Linked DNA regions of Roseateles amylovorans. The protein of the gene in region 1 interacts with the protein of each later gene in a pairwise test. Links are inferred from orthologs where the notes say so. Each region holds a gene or a part of one and is shown on either strand. Other genes may lie near its edges.

What was found.
Region 2: the proteins of uvrB (region 1) and uvrA interact in binary tests that used the Escherichia coli proteins (3 or more experiments, as listed by UniProt). The link is inferred for Roseateles amylovorans from one-to-one orthologs.

Annotation. Positions count from the first base shown.
Region 1 is NZ_CP104562.2:3,573,840-3,584,891, forward strand. The notes cover bases 1,315-4,297. They hold uvrB (excinuclease ABC subunit UvrB), read right to left. Parts: upstream 3,886-4,297; coding sequence 1,744-3,885; downstream 1,315-1,743. Other genes in these bases: N4261_RS14785 (hypothetical protein), read right to left, coding at 1,394-1,624; N4261_RS14795 (amino acid aminotransferase), read left to right, coding at 4,053-4,297. Outside these bases: N4261_RS14775 (Fe-S cluster assembly transcription factor), read right to left, coding at 22-555; N4261_RS14780 (low molecular weight protein-tyrosine-phosphatase), read right to left, coding at 720-1,190; more of N4261_RS14795, read left to right, coding at 4,298-5,255; N4261_RS14800 (polyhydroxyalkanoate depolymerase), read left to right, coding at 5,637-6,947; electron transport complex subunit RsxB, read left to right, coding at 6,944-7,612; nth (endonuclease III), read left to right, coding at 7,654-8,292; cell division protein ZapB, read left to right, coding at 8,387-8,629; N4261_RS14820 (cell division protein ZapA), read left to right, coding at 8,626-8,988; N4261_RS14830 (EVE domain-containing protein), read left to right, coding at 9,485-9,979; N4261_RS14835 (GGDEF domain-containing protein), read right to left, coding at 10,148-11,052. UniProt on the Escherichia coli protein: The UvrABC repair system catalyzes the recognition and processing of DNA lesions. A damage recognition complex composed of 2 UvrA and 2 UvrB subunits scans DNA for abnormalities.
Region 2 is NZ_CP104562.2:6,034,291-6,045,770, forward strand. The notes cover bases 4,456-7,866. They hold uvrA (excinuclease ABC subunit UvrA), read left to right. Parts: upstream 4,456-4,789; coding sequence 4,790-7,666; downstream 7,667-7,866. Other genes in these bases: N4261_RS24980 (MHFG family PEP-CTERM protein), read right to left, coding at 7,673-7,866. Outside these bases: N4261_RS24965 (putative bifunctional diguanylate cyclase/phosphodiesterase), read right to left, coding at 103-2,088; N4261_RS24970 (alpha/beta hydrolase family protein), read right to left, coding at 2,277-4,430; more of N4261_RS24980, read right to left, coding at 7,867-8,503; N4261_RS24985 (response regulator), read left to right, coding at 8,914-9,306; N4261_RS24990 (SWIB/MDM2 domain-containing protein), read right to left, coding at 9,400-9,843; N4261_RS24995 (sulfite reductase subunit alpha), read right to left, coding at 10,037-11,480. UniProt on the Escherichia coli protein: The UvrABC repair system catalyzes the recognition and processing of DNA lesions. UvrA is an ATPase and a DNA-binding protein. A damage recognition complex composed of 2 UvrA and 2 UvrB subunits scans DNA for abnormalities.

The DNA.
Region 1 (11,052 bases):
GCCCGGCGGAGGACCGATGGCCTACTTGCTCAGGGCATTGCCCAGTGCAAACACGGAATTGGGTGCGGTGATGCGGATCGGCTTGACGACCGGCGTGCTGGAGATCGCGCGCTTGATCGGGGCTTCTTCCACAGTGACGCCCTTGGCCAGCTGGTCATCCACCAGCTTGCGCAGCGTGACCGAGTCGAGATACTCGATCATCTTGTTGTTCAGCGCGGTCCACAGGTCGTGCGTGATGCAGCGGCCGGTGTCGTCACCCATGCAATTTTCCTTGCCGCCGCAGCCGGTGGCATCGATCGGCTCGTCGACCGCCACGATGATGTCGGCCACGGTGATCTCATCGGAACGCCGGCCCAGCGAGTAACCTCCGCCGGGACCTCGGGTGCTTTCGACCAGTTGGTGACGGCGCAGTTTGCCGAACAGCTGTTCCAGGTAGGACAGCGAGATCTGCTGGCGTTGGCTGATGGCCGCGAGTGCGACCGGGCCGCCGTTTTCACGGAGCGCCAGATCAATCATCGCGGTGACAGCAAAACGACCTTTGGTGGTGAGACGCATCGAACTTCTCCTTGGCCGGTGAAGGCAGCAGGACCTTGAAGCGGCAGCCCGGCGACCCCGGACCGACTCACGAAGCAGGGTTAACCCCTCGCTATAGGTGAGCATTCTACTCGGGTAAGCAAAAGCTTGCTCGGGTTACCCCCGACACGCGCCCGGAGGCGCGATCAAGGGCCGATGCGGGCGACGATTTGCTGCGCCAGACGCTCGCAACCCTGCTCGATTCGGTCAAGCACATCCTCAAAGCCGTCCGGGCCGCCGTAGTAGGGATCGGGGATCTCGACCTCGCCGGGGAGCAGCCCCAGCCGGTGCTGGAGGGGCGCTGGGCAGCGACGGCGCAATTCACGCAGGTGCCCGGCGTCCATGGCCACGATCAGATCGAAGCGCTCGAAATCATTCGGGCGAAGCGCGCGCGCCCGTTGGCCGGAGAGCTCGTAGCCCCTCTTTCGGGCATGGTCTTGGCTGCGAGGATCCGGAGGCTCCCCAGCGTGCCAGCCCTGCACGCCGGCCGAGTCAATGTGGACTCGGTCCGCCCATCCCAGCGACGACAGCTTCGAGCGAAGCACGCCTTCAGCGGTGGGCGACCGGCAGATGTTTCCGGTGCAGACGAAGAGAACAGACAGATCAACGCTGGACATGGTGAGATTCTCCAGGCCTGCATCGTCTTTACAAACTGTCAACCCGCCGCTATCGCAGCCACGATGACCCTTCCGCGGACGTCGCGTGCCTGGATTTCAGGGCATGCTGTGCCGGCAACCATTCCTCATCCAAGCAGCTCGGCACCTCAACAGTCCGGCAGCTCAACAGTTCGGCAGCCCAACAGTCACACAACGCCCAAGGCTTACCCACCTGACCACCCCGCGCGCAGCACGCTCAAGATCAAGGCAACGACCGACACGAATGCCGCCACACTGGCCAAGGTCGTGCCGATGACCCAGCGCTGCATCTCGCCGAAGCCTTTGTGCATCTCGGCTCGCAGGCGACCCTCCAGGTCACTGAGGTCAGCTTTGGTGGCGAGCGTCGGGATCACCGTGCGCCACTTCGTTTCAAGGGTGATGAGGCGTTTGTCCATGTGGACATGGTCATCCGGCGCCGCCCGAGGCTCAATAGCAGCCACTGCACGAGCAACCCCTCTTCGTCTCAGGAAGATGTCAGGGATACCACCTGAACCAGTGGGTTCGTTACCACCCCTTACGACTTGCCCGACGCGATCGGCACGACGTTGTCGTGCACCGCCGCGCCGAAAGCCTGCTCCTTGAGTTGCGCCAATTGATCGCGCAGCCGCGCGGCCTTCTCGAATTCGAGGTTGCGCGCATGCTCCAGCATCTGCTTTTCCAGTTGCGTGATGCGCTTGCTCAGATCCTTCTCGCTCATCGCCTCGACCTCGGCGGCCTCGTGGATCAGCTTGGCGTCATCCCGTCCGGGCTTGTCGCTGTAGACCCCGTCGATCAAGTCGCGAATGCGCTTGACGACGCCGCGCGGCGTGATCCCGTTTTCGGCGTTGAAGGCGACCTGCTTGGCGCGGCGCCGCTCGGTCTCCCCAATGGCCTTGCGCATCGACTCGGTCATGCGGTCCGCATAGAGGATGGCCTTGCCGTTGACGTTGCGCGCCGCCCGCCCGATGGTCTGGATCAAACTGCGCTCGGCGCGCAGGAAGCCTTCCTTGTCGGCATCCAGAATGGCCACCAGCGAGACCTCCGGAATGTCCAGGCCCTCTCGCAGCAGGTTGATCCCCACCAGCACGTCGAAAGTCCCCAGGCGCAGGTCCCGCAGGATCTCGACCCGCTCCACCGTATCGATGTCCGAATGCAGATAGCGGACCTTCACCCCGTTGTCGCTGAGGTATTCGGTCAACTGCTCCGCCATGCGCTTGGTCAACGTGGTGATCAGCACCCGCTCATGGATCTCCACCCGGTCACGGATCTCCTGCAGGACATCGTCGACCTGATGAACGGCCGGACGCACCTCCACAATCGGATCCACCAGACCGGTCGGCCGCACCAATTGCTCGACCACGTTGCCGGCCTGGCGCTTTTCATAGTCGCCTGGGGTCGCCGACACGAAGATCGCCTGGCGCATCTTGCGTTCGTACTCTTCGAACTTCAGCGGTCGGTTGTCCATGGCGGACGGCAGACGGAAGCCGTAGTCGACCAGGGTGCTCTTGCGGGCCCGGTCGCCGTTGTACATGCCGCCGAATTGCCCGATCAGCACATGGCTCTCGTCCAGGAACATCAGCGCATCCGGCGGCAGGTAGTCCACCAGCGTCGGCGGCGGATCGCCCGGCGCCGCGCCCGACAGGTGCCGGGTGTAGTTCTCGATGCCCTTGCAATGGCCCACCTCCTGCAACATCTCCAAGTCAAACCGGGTGCGCTGCTCCAACCGCTGCGCTTCCACCAGCTTGCCTTCCTTGATGAAGAAGGCCACACGCTCGCGCAGCTCCTCCTTGATCGTCTCGATCGCCGCCACCACACGGTCCCGCGGCGTCACATAGTGACTGGAGGGATAAACCGTGAAGCGCGGGATCTTCTGCCGGATCTGACCCGTCAGCGGATCGAACAGCTGCAGCCCTTCCAGCTCGTCATCGAACAGTTCGATGCGCAGCGCCAGCTCCGAGTGCTCGGCCGGGAAGACGTCGATGGTGTCGCCACGCACGCGGAAATGGCCGCGGGTGAATTCCATCTCGTTGCGGGTGTACTGCATCCGCGCCAGCTGCGCGATCACATCGCGCTGACCGACTTTGTCCCCCACCCGCAGCGTCATCACCATCTGGTGGTAGTCGCTGGGGTTGCCGATGCCGTAGATCGCCGACACCGACGCCACGATCACCACATCACGACGTTCCAGCAGGCTCTTGGTGCAGGACAGCCGCAACTGCTCGATCTGCTCATTGATCGCGCTGTCCTTCTCGATGAACAGGTCGCGCTGCGGCACATAGGCCTCGGGCTGGTAGTAGTCGTAGTAGCTGACGAAGTACTCGACGGCGTTCTTCGGGAAGAACTCCCGGAACTCGCTGTACAGCTGCGCCGCCAACGTCTTGTTCGGCGCGAAGATGATCGCGGGGCGACCCAGCCGCGCGATGGTGTTGGCCATCGTGAAGGTCTTGCCTGAGCCCGTCACGCCCAGCAGCGTCTGGAAGCTCTCGCCGTCGTTCACCCCTTCGACGAGCTGCTGAATCGCCGTGGGCTGATCACCCGCCGGCGGATACGGCTGGAAGAGCTGGAACGGAGAGCCTTCGAAAGAGACGAATTCGCCCTTCGGCAGCGCTTGTGCCGGGTCGCTCGCCGCCTCGGCGGCGGGCGGGACAACAGGCTTGGCAACAGTGGATCGACTCATCAGACTACTCTCAGGCTACGCTCAGGGTTACCCAGGATGACGACCATTCCCTGCCTACAATCGGCAGGCTTCGCTGGGCGTCTCAACACGACAGCGTAGCGCAGCCGGCGATCCCTGTCGGCTCACTGCCTCTTCGCTCTTGCCAACGCACTGTCAGGAAAGCCTCCATGTCCCTGTTCGCCGCCGTCGCCATGGCCCCTCGCGACCCCATCCTGGGCCTGAACGAACAATTCAATGCCGACCCCAACCCCAACAAGGTCAACCTGGGCGTGGGCGTGTACTACGACGACAACGGCAAACTGCCGCTGCTGGGCTGCGTGGCCACCGCCGAAGCGCAGATGCAGGCCGCCCCGAAGGCACGCGGCTACCTGCCGATCGACGGCATCGTCGCCTATGACCAAGCGGTGCAGGCGCTGGTGTTCGGTGCCGATGCGGAGGTCCTGAAGGCCAAGCGCGTGGCGACCGTCCAGGCCCTGGGCGGCACCGGCGGCCTGAAGATCGGCGCCGACTTCCTGAAGCGACTGAACCCGGCGGCCAAGGTGCTGATCTCGGATCCGTCCTGGGAAAACCACCGGGCGCTGTTCACCAACGCCGGCTTCACCGTCGAGACCTATCCCTACTACGACGCCGCCCAGCGTGGCATCCATGTCGAAGGCATGCTGACGGCGCTCAATGCGGCGCCAGCGGGCACGGTCATCGTGCTGCACGCCTGCTGCCACAACCCCACCGGCTATGACCTGACGCCCGCCCAGTGGGCGAGGGTGGTCGAGACCGTCAAGGCCCGCCAACTGGTGGCCTTCCTCGACATGGCCTATCAGGGCTTCGGCGAGGGCATCGCCGAAGACGGCGCGGTGATCCAGCAGTTCCTGGACGCCGGCCTGGACTTCTTTGTCTCCACCAGCTTCTCCAAGAGCTTCTCCCTGTACGGCGAGCGCGTCGGCGCGCTGAGCGTGGTCTGCGCCAATGCGGAAGAGACCACCAAGGTCCTGAGCCAGCTCAAGATCGTCATCCGCACCAACTACTCCAACCCGCCCACCCACGGCGCCCAGGTGGTGGCCACAGTGCTGTCCACGCCGGCCCTGAGGGCCCAATGGGAAGAAGAGCTGGCAGGCATGCGGGTGCGCATCCGCCAGATGCGCGAAGCCCTGGTGATCGAACTTAAGGCCGCCGGCATCCAGGAAGACCTGAGCTTTGTCACCCGGCAGAAGGGCATGTTCAGCTACTCCGGCCTCAGCACCGAGCAGATGCAGCGACTGCGCAGCGAATTCGGCGTGTATGGCGTCGATTCGGGCCGCATCTGCGTCGCCGCATTGAACAGCAAGAACATCAAGGCGGTGGCCGCCGCGATTGCCGCGGTCAAGAAGGCCTGAACCGACACGGGCGGGGCCTGACGCCCGCCCAGCCGCTCAAGCGTCATCCGCACGCCGGGCAGCCACTCACCCGCACAGCGATCCCAACGGGGTCGACCGTCACCATGCGGTCGACCCCGTTTGCTTTTTGGATCGACCACCGCCCCACCCCGTCACCTTGGCGACACCTCCAACCCCACAATGCGGCGGGCCGGCGGGCACGGGCCCGGTTTTCCGGCGATTTGTGACGATTTGAGGGCACTGACACGACTTTGACGCATGCCGCTGCGGCTCACGCGGCGCACACTCCCGGCATCGGCGGGCCTAGAATTGCTGCATTGCACAATGCCAATTCCCGGCGGTCTCACCGCGGTCTCACCGTTCCTCCACAGGGGTAGCCAGATGCTCTATCAGTTGTACGAAACCCAGCGCGCGCTCCTGAGCCCTTTCTCGGAATTCGCCAGCGCCTCCGCCAAGCTGTACAGCCACCCGTTGTCGCCGTTCGCGCACACACCGATGTCGCATCGGCTGTCTGCCGGCCTGGACCTGATGCACCGCCTGGCCAAGGAATACGAAAAGCCGGAGTTCAACCTCCACAGCGTGAAGGTCGATGGCGTGGATGTGGCCATCCAGGAACTGGTGGCCCTGGAAAAGCCGTTCTGTCGCCTGCTGCGCTTCAAGCGCTACACCGACGACCTGAAGGTGCTGGGCAAGATGAAGTCGCAGCCCACCGTGCTGGTGGTGGCCCCGCTCTCCGGCCATCACGCCACGCTGCTGCGTGATACCGTCGCCCAACTGCTCAAGGACCACAAGGTCTTCATCACCGACTGGACCGATGCCCGCATGGTGTCGCTCGAGAACGGCCCCTTCCACCTCGATGACTATGTCGAGTATGTGCAGGACTTCATCCGCCATGTCGGCGCCGACTGCCACGTGATCTCCGTCTGCCAGCCCACCGTCCCGGTGCTGGCGGCGATTTCGCTCATGGCCAGCCAGGGCGAACCCACGCCGCGCTCGATGACGATGATGGGCGGCCCGATCGACGCCCGCCGCAGCCCGACCGCGGTCAACAACCTGGCGATGAACAAGAGCTACAGCTGGTTCGAGAACAACGTCATCTACCGGGTGCCGACCAACTACCCAGGCGCCGGACGCGAGGTTTACCCCGGCTTCCTGCAGCACACCGGCTTCGTGGCCATGAACCCGGATCGCCACCTCACCTCCCACTACGACTACTTCCTGGACCTGGTCCGCGGCGACGACGACAGCGCCGATGCCCACCGCCGCTTCTACGACGAGTACAACGCGGTCCTGGACATGCCCGCCGAGTACTACCTGGACACCATCAAGACGGTCTTCCAGGACTTCGCGCTGGTCAACGGCACCTGGGACGTGCGCGGCCACCGGGTCCGCCCGCAGGACATCACCACCACCGCCCTCCTCACGGTCGAGGGCGAACTCGACGACATCTCTGGCGCCGGCCAGACCCGCGCCGCCCATGAGCTGTGCAACGGCATCAGCACCCAGCACCAGTTCCATTACGACGCGGTGGGTGCCGGCCACTACGGGATCTTCTCGGGTCGCCGCTGGCGGGAAAAGGTCTATCCGGTGATTCGGGACTTCATTGCCAAGTACGATGCGGCCCCGTTGACATCCACCGCCGCGCCCAAGCGTGCCACCTCCGCACGCCGATCGCGCCAAACCGCTGAGTGAATCCTGTTGCCCTTGACGAGCTGGTCCAACGGCTGGACCAGGCTCTGCCGCAGACGCAGTGCACCCGCTGCGGCTATCCCGATTGCCATTCCTACGCCCACGCCATCGCCAGAGGCGAGGCGGCCATCAACCAGTGCCCGCCCGGCGGCGCGGAGGGCATCACCCGCCTGGCCGCCCTGACCGGTTGCCCCGCCCTGCCTCTCAACCCTGAACACGGCGTCGAGGGGCCGCTGCGCCTGGCGGTCATCGATGAGGACTGGTGCATCGGCTGCACCCTGTGCATCAAGGCCTGCCCGGTCGATGCGATCGTGGGCAGCAACAAGGTGATGCATGTCGTGATCGACGAGGCCTGCACCGGCTGCGAGCTCTGCATCCCGGTCTGCCCGGTGGACTGCATCTCGTTGACCGACATCACGCCCGGCCGCAGCGGCTGGGCCGCATGGCGTGCCGATCAGGCCGAGCAAGCCCGCCAGCGCTACCGGGCGCATGAGATTCGCCTGGTTAGACAAAAGCAGGAACACGACGACCGACTCGAAGCCAAGGCCGCCCACAAGCTGGCGAACCTGGAAGAGGCCTCGCACATCACCGATACCGTCCAGTTGGACCGCAAACGCGCCGTCATCGAAGCCGCGCTGGCCCGTGCCCGCGCCAAGCGAGGCGCATGAGTGCGCCCGCCGATGCTGCTCGATTCCGCCCGCCTGCCGCCATGAACAAGACCCAAGTCCGCGAATTCTTCGAGATCCTGCGCCGCGCCAATCCGTCGCCGCAGACCGAACTCGAATACGCCAGTGTGTTCGAACTGCTTGCCGCAGTGCTGCTGTCGGCGCAGGCCACCGACGTCGGTGTCAACAAGGCCACGCGCCGGCTGTTCGTGGTGGCCAACACCCCCGCCAAGATCCTGGCCCTGGGCGAGGAACGCCTGGCCGACCACATCAAGACCATCGGCCTGTACCGCACCAAGGCGAAGAACCTGTACGCCACCTGCGGCATCCTGGTCCAACAGCACGGCGGACAGGTGCCCCGCAGCCGGGAAGCGCTGGAGGCCCTGCCCGGCGTCGGGCGCAAGACCGCCAATGTGGTGCTCAATGTCGCGTTCGGTGAAGCGACGATGGCGGTCGACACCCATATCTTCCGCGTCGGCAACCGCACCGGCCTGGCGCCTGGGAAGAATGTGCTGGAAGTCGAGCAGCAGTTGCTCAAGCGCATTCCGCAAGAGTTCCTGGTCGATGCCCATCACTGGCTGATCCTGCATGGCCGCTATGTCTGTCAGGCACGTCGGCCGCTGTGCGAGCGCTGCGCCGTCATCGATCAATGCGACAGCGCGCCCCTGTCTGCCGCGCGTTGATCGACACCGCCGACAACGTCCGCTCACGTCTCCCGCGACAACCGCCGCCTACAATCCCGGCATCCCGCCCGCCTGAGGAACTGCTCGAGGAACCATGTCAAGCATCAACGACCTTGTCGATCGTGTGGAGCGCCTGCTGGTGCGCCATGAGGAGCTCAAGCGCACGAACGCCCTGCTGGAACAGCAGGTGCAGTCCCTCGGTCAGGAGCGCGACAGCCTGCGCTCGCGGCTGGCCGCAGCCCGTGCGCGCGTCGATGCGCTGCTGGACCGGCTGCCGCTCGAAGCCACGGACACCCCGTCTGACACCCCGACAGCCTCCCAGAAGAGCAGCGCATGAAACAGATGGAAGTCACGATCATGGGCCAGAGCTATCTGCTCGGATGCCCGGAGGGCGGCGAAGCGGCGTTGGCCAAGGCGGTGGGACGGGTCGACAAGGAGATGTGCGCCATCCGTGATGCCGGCCGGATCAAGGCCCGCGAGCGCATTGCGGTGCTGGCTGCGCTCAATCTGGCGTTTTCGCTGAGCGATGCGGCGCAAGCCGCTGGCGCCTCGGTGCCCCATGGCGCCCCCGGCTCGCTCAACGGCGCCCAAGATGGCTCCCATGACGGCCCCATGGAGGGTGCGGCCCTACCCGATCTTGACGCATTGATGAAACGCATCGATGAAGCCCTTGTCCAGGATGGGCAGTTGCTGTGAGCGCGCTTTGCCGCGCGTAGAATCCAGACCGTCCACTGCGTTCGCGTGAGTTTTATATTTCCTTGAACCGATGCTTTCGCGAGCAAGGGCTTGGAACATTGCAAGGCTGGTGTGAGCGTCTCGCGTCAGATGAACCCGAAGCTTTGCTGACCTCGCCCACCTGTACCCCTAGGGTTCAGGAATGCGGCTCACGGTTCGCCGTGGACACCTATTTCATGAGGCTGCGGCGCAGTTGATCCGCCAGCCCTCGGTTCGCCGATCCGTAGGCTCGCTGATCCGCAAGTCCGCCAACCTGTTGATCCGTTGATCCGCTGGCGTCCAGTCCATCGAACTTCTGCGCGGCGTCCGGCATGCGCGGTTCGCACAAGGTTGCGATGGCTTCAGCGTGGACCTCAATCCGCCGACATCACCCGCCCACGCCAGGCGGGTTTTTCGTTCGGCGCGCGCTTGGGACGCACAAGCGGCGCTCGACCCAGCCCACCCCTCGCCCAGCACCATGAGCTCAGATACGCGGTCGACGAAAGAGGCCTCAGCCCAGCGTCAATACTGGCTGATGAAGTCCGAGCCCGATGAGGCCTCGATCGATCATCTGAAGGCGGCCGGCACCCTGCCCTGGACCGGCGTGCGCAACTACCAAGCGCGCAACTTCATGCGTGACCAGATGCGACTCGGAGACGGCGTGCTCTTCTATCACTCGTCCTGCCCCGAGCCCGGCATTGCAGGTTTGGCGGAAGTCAGCAGCGCGGCCTATCCGGACGCCACCCAGTTCGACGCCACCAGCCCCTACCACGACCCCAAATCCAAGCCTGAAGCCCCGCGCTGGCTGCATGTCGATGTCCGCTTCGTCCGCAAGACCCGGCTGCTCAGCTTGGCTGACATGAAGCGCGACCCTGCCCTGACCGAGATGCGCACCTTGCAACCCGGCAACCGGCTGTCGATCACCCCGGTCTCCCCGCAGGAGTGGGCCCATCTGCTGCAGTTGCTGGCCTGACCGAGTGACCCGGAGCGCCCTTGATGCGCATGGCCGAGACCAAGCGCGCAGCACCGCCGATGAGGCGGCCTGTCCGTTCAGCCGTTCGCGCGCTCAGCCGCTTGACCGCTTGACCGCTTGACCGCTTGACCCCTGCAAGCAGGCGCAGGCACGCGCCGGATGCGACGCTCAGCCGCCGAGGCCGAACGGGATCGATGCGAGCACCACCTGGTTGCCGCCCCGCCGCTGCGCTTCCTTGGCGGCCATCTCGGCGGCCTGCAGCAACTCTTCCTGGCGCGAGGCGGTATGCGGAAAGCTGGCCACCCCCATCGACAGCGACAGCCCCAGATCCTGCCCATGCAGCACCACGATCTGCGCATGGCACTGGCGGCGCAGTTGCTCCATCCGTGCATGGGCCGTCGCCAGGCCCACGCCTGACAGCAGCACCGCAAACAGATCCTCGCCAATGCGGCAGGCCGCATCCATCGCACGGGTATTGGCTCGAAGCATCCGGCCCAGACCTTCCAGCAAACGCTGGCGGGCCTCGTCGCCGAGCGTCTCCTGGCCTTCGGGCACCGGATCCAGCGCGATCAGCACCAGCGTGAACTCGCGGTGCTCGCGGGTCGAGAGATCGATCTCGCGCAGCAACTGGTCGTCGAACTGCGCCCGCATGTAGAGGCCGGACACATCGTCGCGTCCGCTGCCCTGCTGCAGCTCGCGACGCAGTTGCTCCAGCGCCTTCTGCTGCTGCTCCAGCTGCTGCAACGCACGCTGCAGATGGGATTCGCGATGGCGCTCCTCAGTCTTGTCGCTCCACAGCGCCATCACATGCTCGGACCCCAGCGGGATGCGGGTGACCATGAACTCCCGCCGCCGACCGCCCAATTCAAGCCGGTGCTCCGAGCTGACCACGCCGCGTTGCGCCAGCGCAGCCTGCTCCGCGCGGCGCATGGCCTGGACTTCGTCGGTACGCATCAATTCGGCATCCGTGCTGCCGACGATGCCGTGGTCGGACTGACTGAACAGCTCGCTCATGCCGGGGCTGGCGAACACGTAGCGCCCGGTCGCCATGGACTTCACCGCCAGACAGGCGC
Region 2 (11,480 bases), 2.5 Mb from region 1 along the record:
CCGCCGCCGCGCCACGCGCAGGCGACGAACTGCCGGCAGCGCGCGCTGAAATGCTCGGAGCGCGGTTGAATGGAGGCAGGTGGGTGCCCCGACCCGGCCGCCTCAGGGTGCCGTCCAGGCCGCCAGCCGATCCGTCAGCACGTCCACCGCCTGAGGACGGCAGAACAGATAGCCCTGTTGCTGCCAACAGCCCAGCGCCACCAGCGCGTCGCGCTGCGCGTCGGTCTCGACCCCTTCGGCAATCACATCGATCGACAAGGCGGCGGCCATGCCCAGCATCGCCTGCACCAGCGCCCGGTCGTCCGCCCGGGTGTCGACCTCCCGCACGAAGGCGCGATCGATCTTCAGCCGCGCCGGTCGCAGCAGCTTCAGATAGGCGAGCGAGGAGTATCCGGTCCCGAAATCATCGACCGAGAGGCTCAGGCCCAGGTCCCGCAGGCGGGTGAGGATCTGCAAGGCGGTGTCGGTGTCGCGCAGCAGGGTGCTTTCGGTCAGCTCGATCGCCAACTCGCCGGGGCGTACGCCATGGCGGCGCATCGCATCAGCCACCCGATCCGGCAGTCCCTGTTCCCGGAACTGCAGCGCCGACAGGTTGATCGCGATCTGACCGGGATGTCGACCCGCCGCCTTCCAGCGGGCAAGCTGGGCACAGGCCTTCTCGATGACCTGCCAGCCGAGTTCCAGGATCAGGCCGGTTTCTTCGGCCAGCTCGATGAAATGGCCGGGTGGCAGCAGGCCGCGCTGTGGATGCTGCCAGCGGATCAGCGCCTCCAGACCGCGCCATTCACCGGTGCGGGCATCCACCAGCGCCTGATAGTGCAGCAGCAGTTCATCGCGCTCCAGCGCCAGCTTGAGTTCACGCTCCAGTTCCATGCGCTGCACCGCGTTGGCATCCATGTCCTGCTGGAAGAAGCTGTAGCGGGCGCGGCCAAGCTGCTTGGCGCGGTACATCGCCAGGTCGGCATGCCGCACCAGGGTGTCGAAATCCTCGCCGTCGCGCGGATAGACCGCGATCCCGATGCTGGCCGAGACACTGGCCACGCCGGTCTCGAGTTGAAGCGGTGAATTGAGCGCCTCGATCAGGCGCTGGGCGGCGTGGGCCACCAGGTCGCTGGCGTCGCGAATCAGGAGCAGGAACTCATCGCCGCTGACCCGACAGGCCAGATCGGACGCCCGCACCGCCTGACGCAAACGCTCACTGGCCTGCAGCAGCATGCGGTCGCCGGCCGCATGGCCCAGTGAATCGTTGATCGCCTTGAACCGGTCCAGGTCGACGAACATCAGCGCCAGCGCCGTCTGGTCGCGCTGAGCGACCGCGGCCTCGTGCAGGAAGATCTCGCGGAACAGGGTGCGGTTAGGCAGCCCGGTCAGATGGTCGTACATCGCCAGCTGATGCAATTGCGCGTTCTTGCTCTCCATGTCGGCGATCAGCCCGGTGATCTGCCGGCCCATCTCATCCAGATGGGCGCCGAGCTGGCCCAGTTCATCCTTTCGGTTCCACTGCAGCCGGGGCACCGTCTGGCGCTGCGCCACCGCGCTGGCGAGCTGCTTGAGGCGATCGATCGGCCGCACGAAGCGCAGGTAGAACACCAGCAGCACGATGGTCACGCCGACCAGCACCTGGATGCCGACGATCAGCGCCGTCTGGCGACGTCCATCGGCGAGCAGCCGCTCCTGCGCAGCGTCATCGAAGTGGACCCGCAGGATGCCCAGCACCTTGTCCTCGCGACGGATCATCGACGCCAGGGTGACGGTGGGCCAACCGGGATCGCACTTGGTACGGACGATGTCCGGCGTGTCGGGACGTTCCTCGCTCAGCTCGACACCGCAGACATTCACATCCGACAGCAACTGGTCCAGGGCGCGCTGCACGGCGGGCGTGTCCACCGTCCAGAGCGGATCCGACAAGCCGGTGGCGGCCAGGGTCAGGACGGCGGCACGCTGGCCTTCGAGCAGCGGCTCCAGGCTGCGCCGGACCATGGCGTCGCTGAAGAACAGCAGCAGGGTGGCCGGGGCCACGATCCCCACGACCACCGCCAGCAGGATGACACTGCGCAGCGACAGCGAGGGCAGTTGGACTTTGAACAAGGTGGGCGCTCGGGGAGTCCGGACCGAAACCATTGTGCAACGGTCCGGTCCGGATGCCCGTCCCCAGGAGGGGGCGCCGAGGAAGAATGCCGGGGAGGCCACCTCACGGTGCCTCGGACGGCCTTCAGGCGGATGCCGTCCGCTTCAGCGGGACGGCGGACCGCTCGGCGCATCACTCAGGGCGCCAATCAGGGCGCCGAGGCCGGCGTGGCGGCAGGGGCGGCAGGGGCGGCAGGGGCGGCAGGGGCGGCAGGGGCGGCAGGTGCGGCAGGCGCCGGGGACGGCTCCGTACCGATGTACTTCGCCAGGAAGCGTTCCATGCGTCCGTAGAAGTCCACGTTGTTGGCCAGCTTGGCCCAGCCGTGGCCTTCGCCGTCGTACACCACCCATTCCACATTCTTGTTGCCTGCGGCCTCGACGGCGCCCTTGAATTCAGTGCCGTGCTTCAGGGGGACCCGGTCATCGCTGGCCCCATAGGCCAACAGAAGGGGCTGCTTCAGTTCCGCTGCGCGCTGCAGCGGGGAGGTCCGCCGGAATTGCTCCGCATCCTTGACCCGGTCACCGACCATGGCGACCATGCCAAAGTCCTTCCAGACATCGGAGGCGTCGCTCCAGTGCACCGTGTAGAGCATGTCGATGTCGGTCACACCCACCCAGCTCACACCGCATTGGTACTGATCGGGATCCTTGATCAGGCCCATCAGCGTGGCATAGCCGCCATAGCTGGCGCCGGCAATGCACACCCGCTTGGGATCGACCCACCCCTTCTTGACGGCCCACTTGAGCGAATCGCTGACGTCGTCCTGCATCGCCAGGCCCCATTGCTTCCAGCCGGCGCGGAAGAGCTTGTCGCCGTAGCCGGTGCTGCCGCGGAACTCGGGCTCGATGACCACATAGCCGCGCGTGGCCAGGAACTGCGAGACGGGGTTCCAGGGCCATTGCGTGCCCTGGACATACGGTCCCCCGTGCACCAGCACCACCGCCGGACGCGGACCGGCGGCCTTGCCTCGGGGCAGGGTCACCATGACCGGGATCTCCAGCCCGTCGCGCGCCCGGATGCGGACCAGGTCCCGCTGTCCCATCTCGGACGCCTTGATCCAGGGCCGGCTGCTGCCGATCATCTGCATCTTGCCGCTCGCGCCGTCATACAGATAGAACTCCGCAGGCTGCACATCGGATTGCGACACCACCAGCACCCGCGACGAGGTCAGGCATTCGCCGCACTGCAGCACATTGGCACGACCGGGCAGCAGCTTGTCGACCGCGGCCTGCCACGCCTTGAGCTTGGCGTCGAACCACAGGCTGCCCGGCGCGTCGGTGCCGAAATACAGGCCCAGGGCACGTTTGCTGGTGCGGTCGTAGGCGAGCCCGCCCATCACATCAAAGCCCTTGGCGGAGATCAGCGGTTGGTCTTCGATCTTCAGCGTCTCAGGATCGAGTCGAAACAGCGCGGTCGTGCCTTCGGCATTGCGTTTGGCGATCAGGCGCAGGCCCTGGCCGTCGGAGCTGATCGGCGTGGGCGGCGGATCGACATACAGGTCGCCGGTCTTCCAGCGGATCCAGTCGCCCCCTGGCCCCTTGAGGTAGGTGGCGACCTGGTTGACCTGACGGGTCTGCAGCGCCCAGGGCTGCCCGGTGGCATCCACCCACCAGGCCTGGGTGCCCTGCGGGGCGCCCTCGTCGACGAAGCGACGGATGCCCGTCTCCACATTCAGTCGCGCGAGTCGCACGGCGCGAAGATCGCCTTTGGTGTCACCGCGGTAGTTGGTCACCACGACCTCGCTGGTTCCGTCGCGCGGCACTGCGCCGAGCGCCCAGTCCGGCGTCAGGGTGCGGTCCACCACGCGGCTGGAGGTGCTGTCGCGAACGCCGAACTTCGGCGTGATCAGGATGCGCTCATTGCTGCCGTCACGGTGCACCGACCACAGGCCGCTGCCTTGCAGACCGCGGACATTGCCCTCTTCGGTCAGTCCGGCGGTGTAGACGAGGTAATCGTTGTTCACCCAATAGAAGCTGCCGATGGAGGCATCCCCGAAGCCGGCGACCACCTTGGCATTTTTCGGCTGATCGACTTCGATCACCGCCAGCATGCTGTCGCCCTCACCGCTGCGCACGACGGCGGCGAGGTAGCGGCCGTCCGGCGAGAGCTCCGCGTCACGCATCTGCGGCTGACGGAAGAAATCCGCCAGCGCCGGCTTGCCCGGAGCCACCGGAGTTTGACCCTGGGCCGAGGCTGACATGCCCGACACCCCCAGCGCCAGGCCACCGGCCAAGGCCAGACAAGACAGCACGCGACCTGCGAACGAGGGCCCGCCGACCGGGCGGCTTCCAATTCGACTCATGTACTCCACTCCCTGCATCCGATTGGATGGATCTGACAGAACGGCGGATTGTCAGGACAGCCTCGGGCACGCGCGGTACTTTCTTACCCTGACTTGACGAAGCGCCCCCTCTGCCCTGCGGGCGCTTCGGCGGGCGTCCTGCCATCCGACGTCAGCACGGCCAAGCGCCGGTTGGGCCCTGGCCCTATCATGGCGAGTTCGGCTTCCCGCCTCTTCGGCTCTCTTCAGCAGTCTCCCGGCCCATGTCCACGAAAGTTCCGCCCGCCGCTCCCGTCCCGTCCGACGACTCCGCCGCGCGTCCGGGACATCCTTCGGCCGTCGGTTTGACCCGGGCCGCCCCCATCACCGGCGAGACGCCGATGATCCGTGTGCGCGGGGCGCGCACCCACAACCTGAAGAACATCGACGTCGACCTGCCGCGCAACCAGCTGGTGGTCATCACCGGTCTGTCGGGGTCGGGCAAGTCCAGCCTGGCCTTCGACACGCTGTATGCGGAAGGCCAGCGCCGCTATGTCGAGAGCCTGTCCGCCTACGCCCGCCAGTTCCTGCAACTGATGGACAAGCCGGAGGTGGATGTCATCGAGGGCCTGTCGCCCGCGATCTCCATCGAGCAGAAGGCCACCAGCCACAACCCGCGCTCGACCGTCGGCACCGTCACCGAGATCCACGATTACCTGCGCCTGCTCTATGCGCGCGCCGGCACGCCCTTCTGCCCCGATCACCATTTGCCGCTGGAAGCCCAGAGCATCGGCCAGATGGTGGATGCGGTGCTGGCCATGCCCGACGAGTCCCGGCTGATGCTGCTCGCACCGGTGGTGCGCGACCGCAAGGGCGAGTTCGTCGAGCTGTTCCAGGACCTTCAGGCCCAGGGCTATGTGCGGTTCCGCATCGACGGCCAGACCGTGGAAGTGCCGGATCTGCCGGCGCTGAAGAAGGCCGAGAAGCACGACATCGATGTGGTGGTCGACCGCATCAAGCTGCGCCACGACAGCATCGACACCCTGCGCCAGCGACTGGCCGAGAGCTTCGAGGCCGCGCTGCGCCTGGCCGACGGCCGGGCGCTGGTGCTCAACATGGACAGCAGCACCGAGTCCATCTATTCCAGCAAGTTCGCCTGCCCGATCTGCAGCTACTCGCTGCCGGAGCTCGAACCGCGCCTGTTCTCCTTCAACTCCCCGGTCGGTGCCTGCCCCTCCTGCGAGGGTCTGGGACAGGTCACCGTGTTCGATCCGGAACGGGTGGTCGCCTTTCCGACGCTGAGCCTGGCCAGCGGTGCGGTCAAGGGCTGGGATCGGCGCAATGCCTACACCTTCTCGATGCTGGAATCGGTGGCGAAGCATTACGACTTCGACATCGAACTGCCCTTCGAGGAACTGCCCGACACCGCCCGCGCGGTGCTGCTCAACGGCTCCGGCGACGAGGAAATCACCTTCGTCTACCAGGCCGAGGGCGCCAACGGCCGCAAGCGCAGCGTCAAGCGGGCGCATCCGTTCGAGGGCATCCTGCCCAACTTGCAGCGCCGGTTCCGCGAGACCGACTCGGCGGCGGTGCGTGAGGAACTGGTTCGCTACCAGAGCGCCAAGCCGTGCCCGCACTGCGAGGGCTCGCGCCTGCGACGCGAAGCCCGCAATGTGCTGCTGCAACCGGCGGATGCTGCCGACGGCGAGCGCGGCAAGCCGATCTATGAGGTCGAGCACGCCACCCTGCGCGAAGCACTGGTGTACTTCGAAGGCCTCAAGCTCAAGGGCGCGAAGGCGGAAATCGCGGACAAGGTGATCCGCGAGATCGCGTCCCGGCTGCACTTCCTCAACGATGTCGGCCTGAACTACCTCAGCCTGGACCGCAGCGCGGACACGCTCTCCGGCGGCGAAGCCCAGCGGATCCGTCTGGCCTCACAGATCGGCTCCGGCCTGACCGGCGTGATGTATGTGCTGGACGAGCCCAGCATCGGCCTGCATCAGCGGGACAACGACCGCCTGATCGCCACGCTGCGCCGTCTGCGGGACCTGGGCAACTCGGTGCTGGTGGTCGAGCATGACGAGGACGCCATCCGCGCCGCCGACCATGTGCTGGACCTGGGCCCCGGTGCCGGGGTCCACGGCGGCCGGATCATGGCGCAGGGCACGCCCGAGGAAGTGGCCGCCAATCTCGAGTCGTCGACCGGTCGCTACCTGAGCGGCGTCGAGCGCATCGAAGTGCCCCAGCACCGCCACACGCTGGCGGACAGCGCCGACGCGCGCACGCTGAAGATCGTCAACGCGCGGGGCAACAACCTCAAGGGCGTCACTGCGGAATTCCCGGTGGGCCTGCTGACCTGCGTGACCGGCGTCTCCGGCTCGGGCAAGAGCACGCTGGTCAACGACACCCTGTATGCGGCCGTCTCCCGCAAGCTCTACCAAAGCCACGCGGAACCCGCCGAGCATGACGAGATCGAGGGCATGGACGCCTTCGACAAGGTCATCAACGTCGACCAATCGCCGATCGGCCGCACACCGCGCTCCAATCCGGCGACCTACACGGGCTTGTTCACGCCGATCCGCGAGCTGTTTGCCGAAATGCCGACCGCACGCGAACGCGGCTACGGCGCCGGCCGCTTCAGCTTCAACGTCGCGGGCGGACGTTGCGAATCCTGCCAGGGCGACGGCGTGCTGAAGGTGGAGATGCACTTCCTGCCGGACGTCTACGTTCCCTGCGACACCTGCGGCGGCAAGCGCTACAACCGCGAGACGCTGGAGGTGCTCTACAAGGGCAAGAACATTTCCGAAGTGCTGGGGCTGACGGTGGAGGACGCGCTGGGCTTCTTCAACGCCGTGCCGACCCTGGCGCGCAAGCTGCAGACGCTGATGGATGTGGGCCTGGGCTATGTCAAGCTGGGCCAGAGCGCCACCACGCTTTCCGGCGGCGAGGCGCAGCGGGTCAAGCTGGCGCTGGAGCTGTCCAAGCGCGACACCGGCCGCACGCTGTACATCCTGGACGAGCCGACCACCGGCCTGCACTTCGCCGACATCGCGTTGCTGCTGAAGGTGCTCCATCAGTTGCGCGATGCGGGCAACACCATCGTGATCATCGAGCACAACCTCGATGTGATCAAAACCGCCGACTGGCTGATCGACATGGGCCCCGAAGGCGGCTCCGGCGGCGGACGGCTGCTGATCGCCGGCACGCCGGAAGCGGTGGCCGAGTGTGCCGAGAGCCACACCGGGCGCTATCTGAAGCCGTTGCTCGCGCGCGGCTGAGGCCGCTCAGCGGCGTCGACAGGCGCTGACCGCCAGCGCCGCCAGACCGAGGACAAACAGCGCCCAGGTCTGGGGCTCCGGCACGGCCGGAACGGCTGGGAAGACAGGTTGCGCGGGAAGGTCAGGCACCGTCGGCACGGTGGGGAGGTCGGGCGTCGTCGGCGTGGCTCCATGGCCTGATGACGTCACCTGCGGCAGCGAGATGAGCCCGGGCACGGTCGTTCCCGCCCCACCGAGGCTGGGCGATCGAATCAGGCTTTCAGCCGACGCGACGGGGTTCGGCAACACGGCGACCTGCGCGAAGCTGACGCCCTCGCCAGTGCCGGCACCGCCGCCTTCGGTCATGGGCGCGCCGGCGCCAGGCGGATCGAAGGCCAGCGCGGACGTCTCTTCATCGCGCGCCTGCGAGGGCGAACCGCCGACGCCAGGCATCGTCGTCGTGCGGGTGATCCGACTGACATTGCGGCACACCGTCGGCACCAGGATGCACTGACCGTCTTCGCAATAGACCAGGCCGCGCTCCAAGGTCTGGGCGGTCCACTTCCCGCGCGAGACCGAGCGGCACACCTGGCCGTTGCCGAAATGCATGTCACGGATCTCCGCGCCATACGCATGTCGGCCCACGATGCGGTCGCGATGGATGTCCACGATCTCGTCGTAGCGGCGGGCGGCCATGCGCGCCTGGAGCTTGGCGCGCGTGGCCACCGGAATATCCGGATAGCGGTCCACGGCGGCCACCAGATCGCCCATGAAGGGGTTCGCTCCAGGACGGTCCCAGGAGCAATGCGGCAGCGTCACCCCTGACGCCGCCAATGCGACGGATACCACCAACGACATGCTTGTTCTCAGTCTCTTTGTTCGCGGCGATCCGCGCCCGCCATCGGGGTCAGACCTTGCCGTCGTCACCCGTTTCAAGATGTATCCGCGGGTGTGGTCGCAGTGTAGGGAGCAGTCGTTTGTCGTGGGTGCAGGGCCCCCTCAGCCGAGGGTGGGATCCCTCGGGATTTTTGTCACATTTGGCTCACACATCGCACGCGTGACGGGGGAAGCGACGGACCGGGCCGGCGCGGGTGGTGCCGTTGACCTCGAACGGATGGACGGGCGACCGGCCCACGCAGACCGGATCACATCGGCGTCGACAGCCGTCTTCGGGCCGTCGACATCGCCGGACGACGCCGACAGCGCATCGCCACCGCCCTCAGGGACAACGCTGACAGGGCAGGGGTTTCACTGGTATCGTGGCTTGCATGTCCACCGCTGCCCTGCCTGACACCGAACGTCATCGCCACGTCCTCTATGTCGAGGATGACCGCATCAACATCGTGTTGATGGAGGAGGTGTTTCGTTTGATGTCCGGCTGGACGCTGCATGTCGCCGAAACCGGCGCGCAGGCGATGGACATGCTGCCGAAGGTGATGCCGGCCCTGGTGCTGATGGACATGAACCTGCCCGACATGAACGGGCTGCAACTGATCGGCTTGGTGCGTGCCGATCCACGGCTGGCCGGCCTGCCCTGTGTCGCCCTGTCGGCGGACGTGATGGACGATCAGCGCCAACGCGCCCGTGCGGCCGGCTTCCAGGACTACTGGCTCAAGCCGATCGACGTCCGACGTCTGCGCGAACAGCTCGAGCGCTTCTGAGCGGCGGGGCCGCTGCGTCGCGCAGGCGTAAAAAAGCCCGCACGAGGCGGGCCTTGTACGAACCAGGACAGGCCGCAGAGGCCTGCGCCGGGTTCAGTCCTTCAGATGGCTGTTGATCAGCTTGGTCATCTCGAACATGTCCGCCTTGGCCTTGCCGAAGATTTCCTTCAGCTTGGCGTCGGCGTTGATGACACGCTTCTGGGCAGCGTCTTGCAGGTTGTGCTTCTTGATGTATTCCCAGACCTTCTTCACCACATCGGTCCGCGCCAGCGGCTTGTCGCCGACGATCGCGGCCAGCGCGGGGCTGGGGGTCAGGGCCTTCATGAAGGCGGCGTTGGGCGTGCGCTTCTTCGCAGGAGCTGCCGCCTTCTTTGCTGCAGGCGCCTTCGTGGCCGGCGCCGCCTTCTTCGCTGGAGCGGCGGCCTTCTTTGCGGGGGCCGCCTTCTTCGCCGGAGCGGCGGCCTTCTTGGCCGGAGCCGCCGCCTTCTTGGCCGGAGCCGCCTTCTTGGCGGGCGCGGCCTTCTTCGCAGTTGCCATTTCGATTCTCTCCATCAAGGGTTGTTGATGTGCCGGGCCCTGGTGAAGGTCTGACGCCTTCGGTACTCGTTGGCACCCTGCGCGGGCAATGGTACTGCGCACCTCTCTCATTGAGAAGGCTTTACGAGGGGGGAAACGTCTCGGAAGTCAACGCCGGACCCTCGGTTTGTCGCAGGGGCGCATCACTCGAGGCTCAATACACGTCCCTGCGATAGCGGCCTTGCTGGATCAGCGCGTCGACATCGGCATCGCCGAGCGTCTCGCGCAGCACCGCATCGACCGCGCCGGCCATGCCTTGCAGGCTGCCGCAGACGTAGATCGCCGCGTCCCGAGCGACCCATTCGCGCAGCCGTTGCGCATGGCGCGCGAGCAGATGCTGCACATGCACGCGCTCCGGCTGATCGCGGGAGAACGCCAGATCCGCATGCGCGAGGAGACCGCTGCGCTGCCATGCCTCGATCTCGTCGCGGTAGTGGGCGTCGTGCGCGGACTGCCGCTCGCCGAAGAGCAGCCAGACCGGCGCCACGGCGGGGACGGGCATCGGCAAGGCCTGCGGCAAGTTCGGTGTCGGGACGGCATCGGCGGGCATCTGTGATGGCCATGCTGTTGCCGCTGGCGATGGCCATTGCGCCGGCGACGGATCGGCCGTCCGAACACGCGGGTCCGCCGTTGGCGACATCGACGAGGACGCCGACTCCAAAGCCGCACGCGCCTTCAGATGCGCGCGCAGGCCTGCGAACCCGGTGCCGTTGCCGATCAGGATCAACGGACGTGACTGGTTGGCGCCGATGCGGAAACTCGCATGCGGCCGCAGCCGCAGCGCGACGGTGCCCCCGATCGGCAAGCGCTCGGTCAACAGGCCCGAAGCCAATCCCGGGCTGCCGTCCTCGCGCTCGGTGCGACGCACCATCAACGCGACGCAGCCGTCCGACGGGAGCGAAGCGATCGTGTATTCACGCGGCCGGTGGGCATCGTCGGCTTCAGCGCCGTTGCCGTTGCCGTTGCCGTTGCCGTTGCCGTTGCCGTTGCCGTTGCCGAGGGTGACGTCATCCGTCCCTGGCGGCTCGTCATCGGCCAGCACGGGGCGTACTTGCACCAGATCGCCGGCTTCCCAGACAGGCGCTGCCTGGTCGTCCGCCGGCGTCAGTTCCAGGTGATAGACCGGCCCGCCCTGGCTGCCCGGGTTCAAGTGGTGGCGCGCGCGCAGCCGCCACGAGGCGAAGACCGGCGCCTCCCATTCAGCCAGATCCGCGGTGCCCGCCAGATGGCTGAGCCGCTGCCGCCAGTGCGCGATCGCCTGCGGATCGCCGCGATCGACGTCGATGCGATCGAACAACGCGGCGGTGCCGCAGGCCCTCAGCCATGCGTCGAGCGCACGGCCGAATCCGCAGAAGTGGGTGTAGGTGCGGTCGCCCAGCGCCAGCACACCCACCTGCAGCGTCGACAGCGACGGCGTATCGGCCGCACTCATCAGGTCTCGGGCAAAGGGAACGGCGCTGTCCGGCGCATCACCTTCCCCATGGGTGCTGACGATGAAAAGGGCATGGCGGGCCGCCAGGAGATCGGCCCGACCCACCTCGCCCAGCGCAGCCACGCGGACCGGCATGCCGGCCAGGTGCAGCGACCGGGCGGTCTGC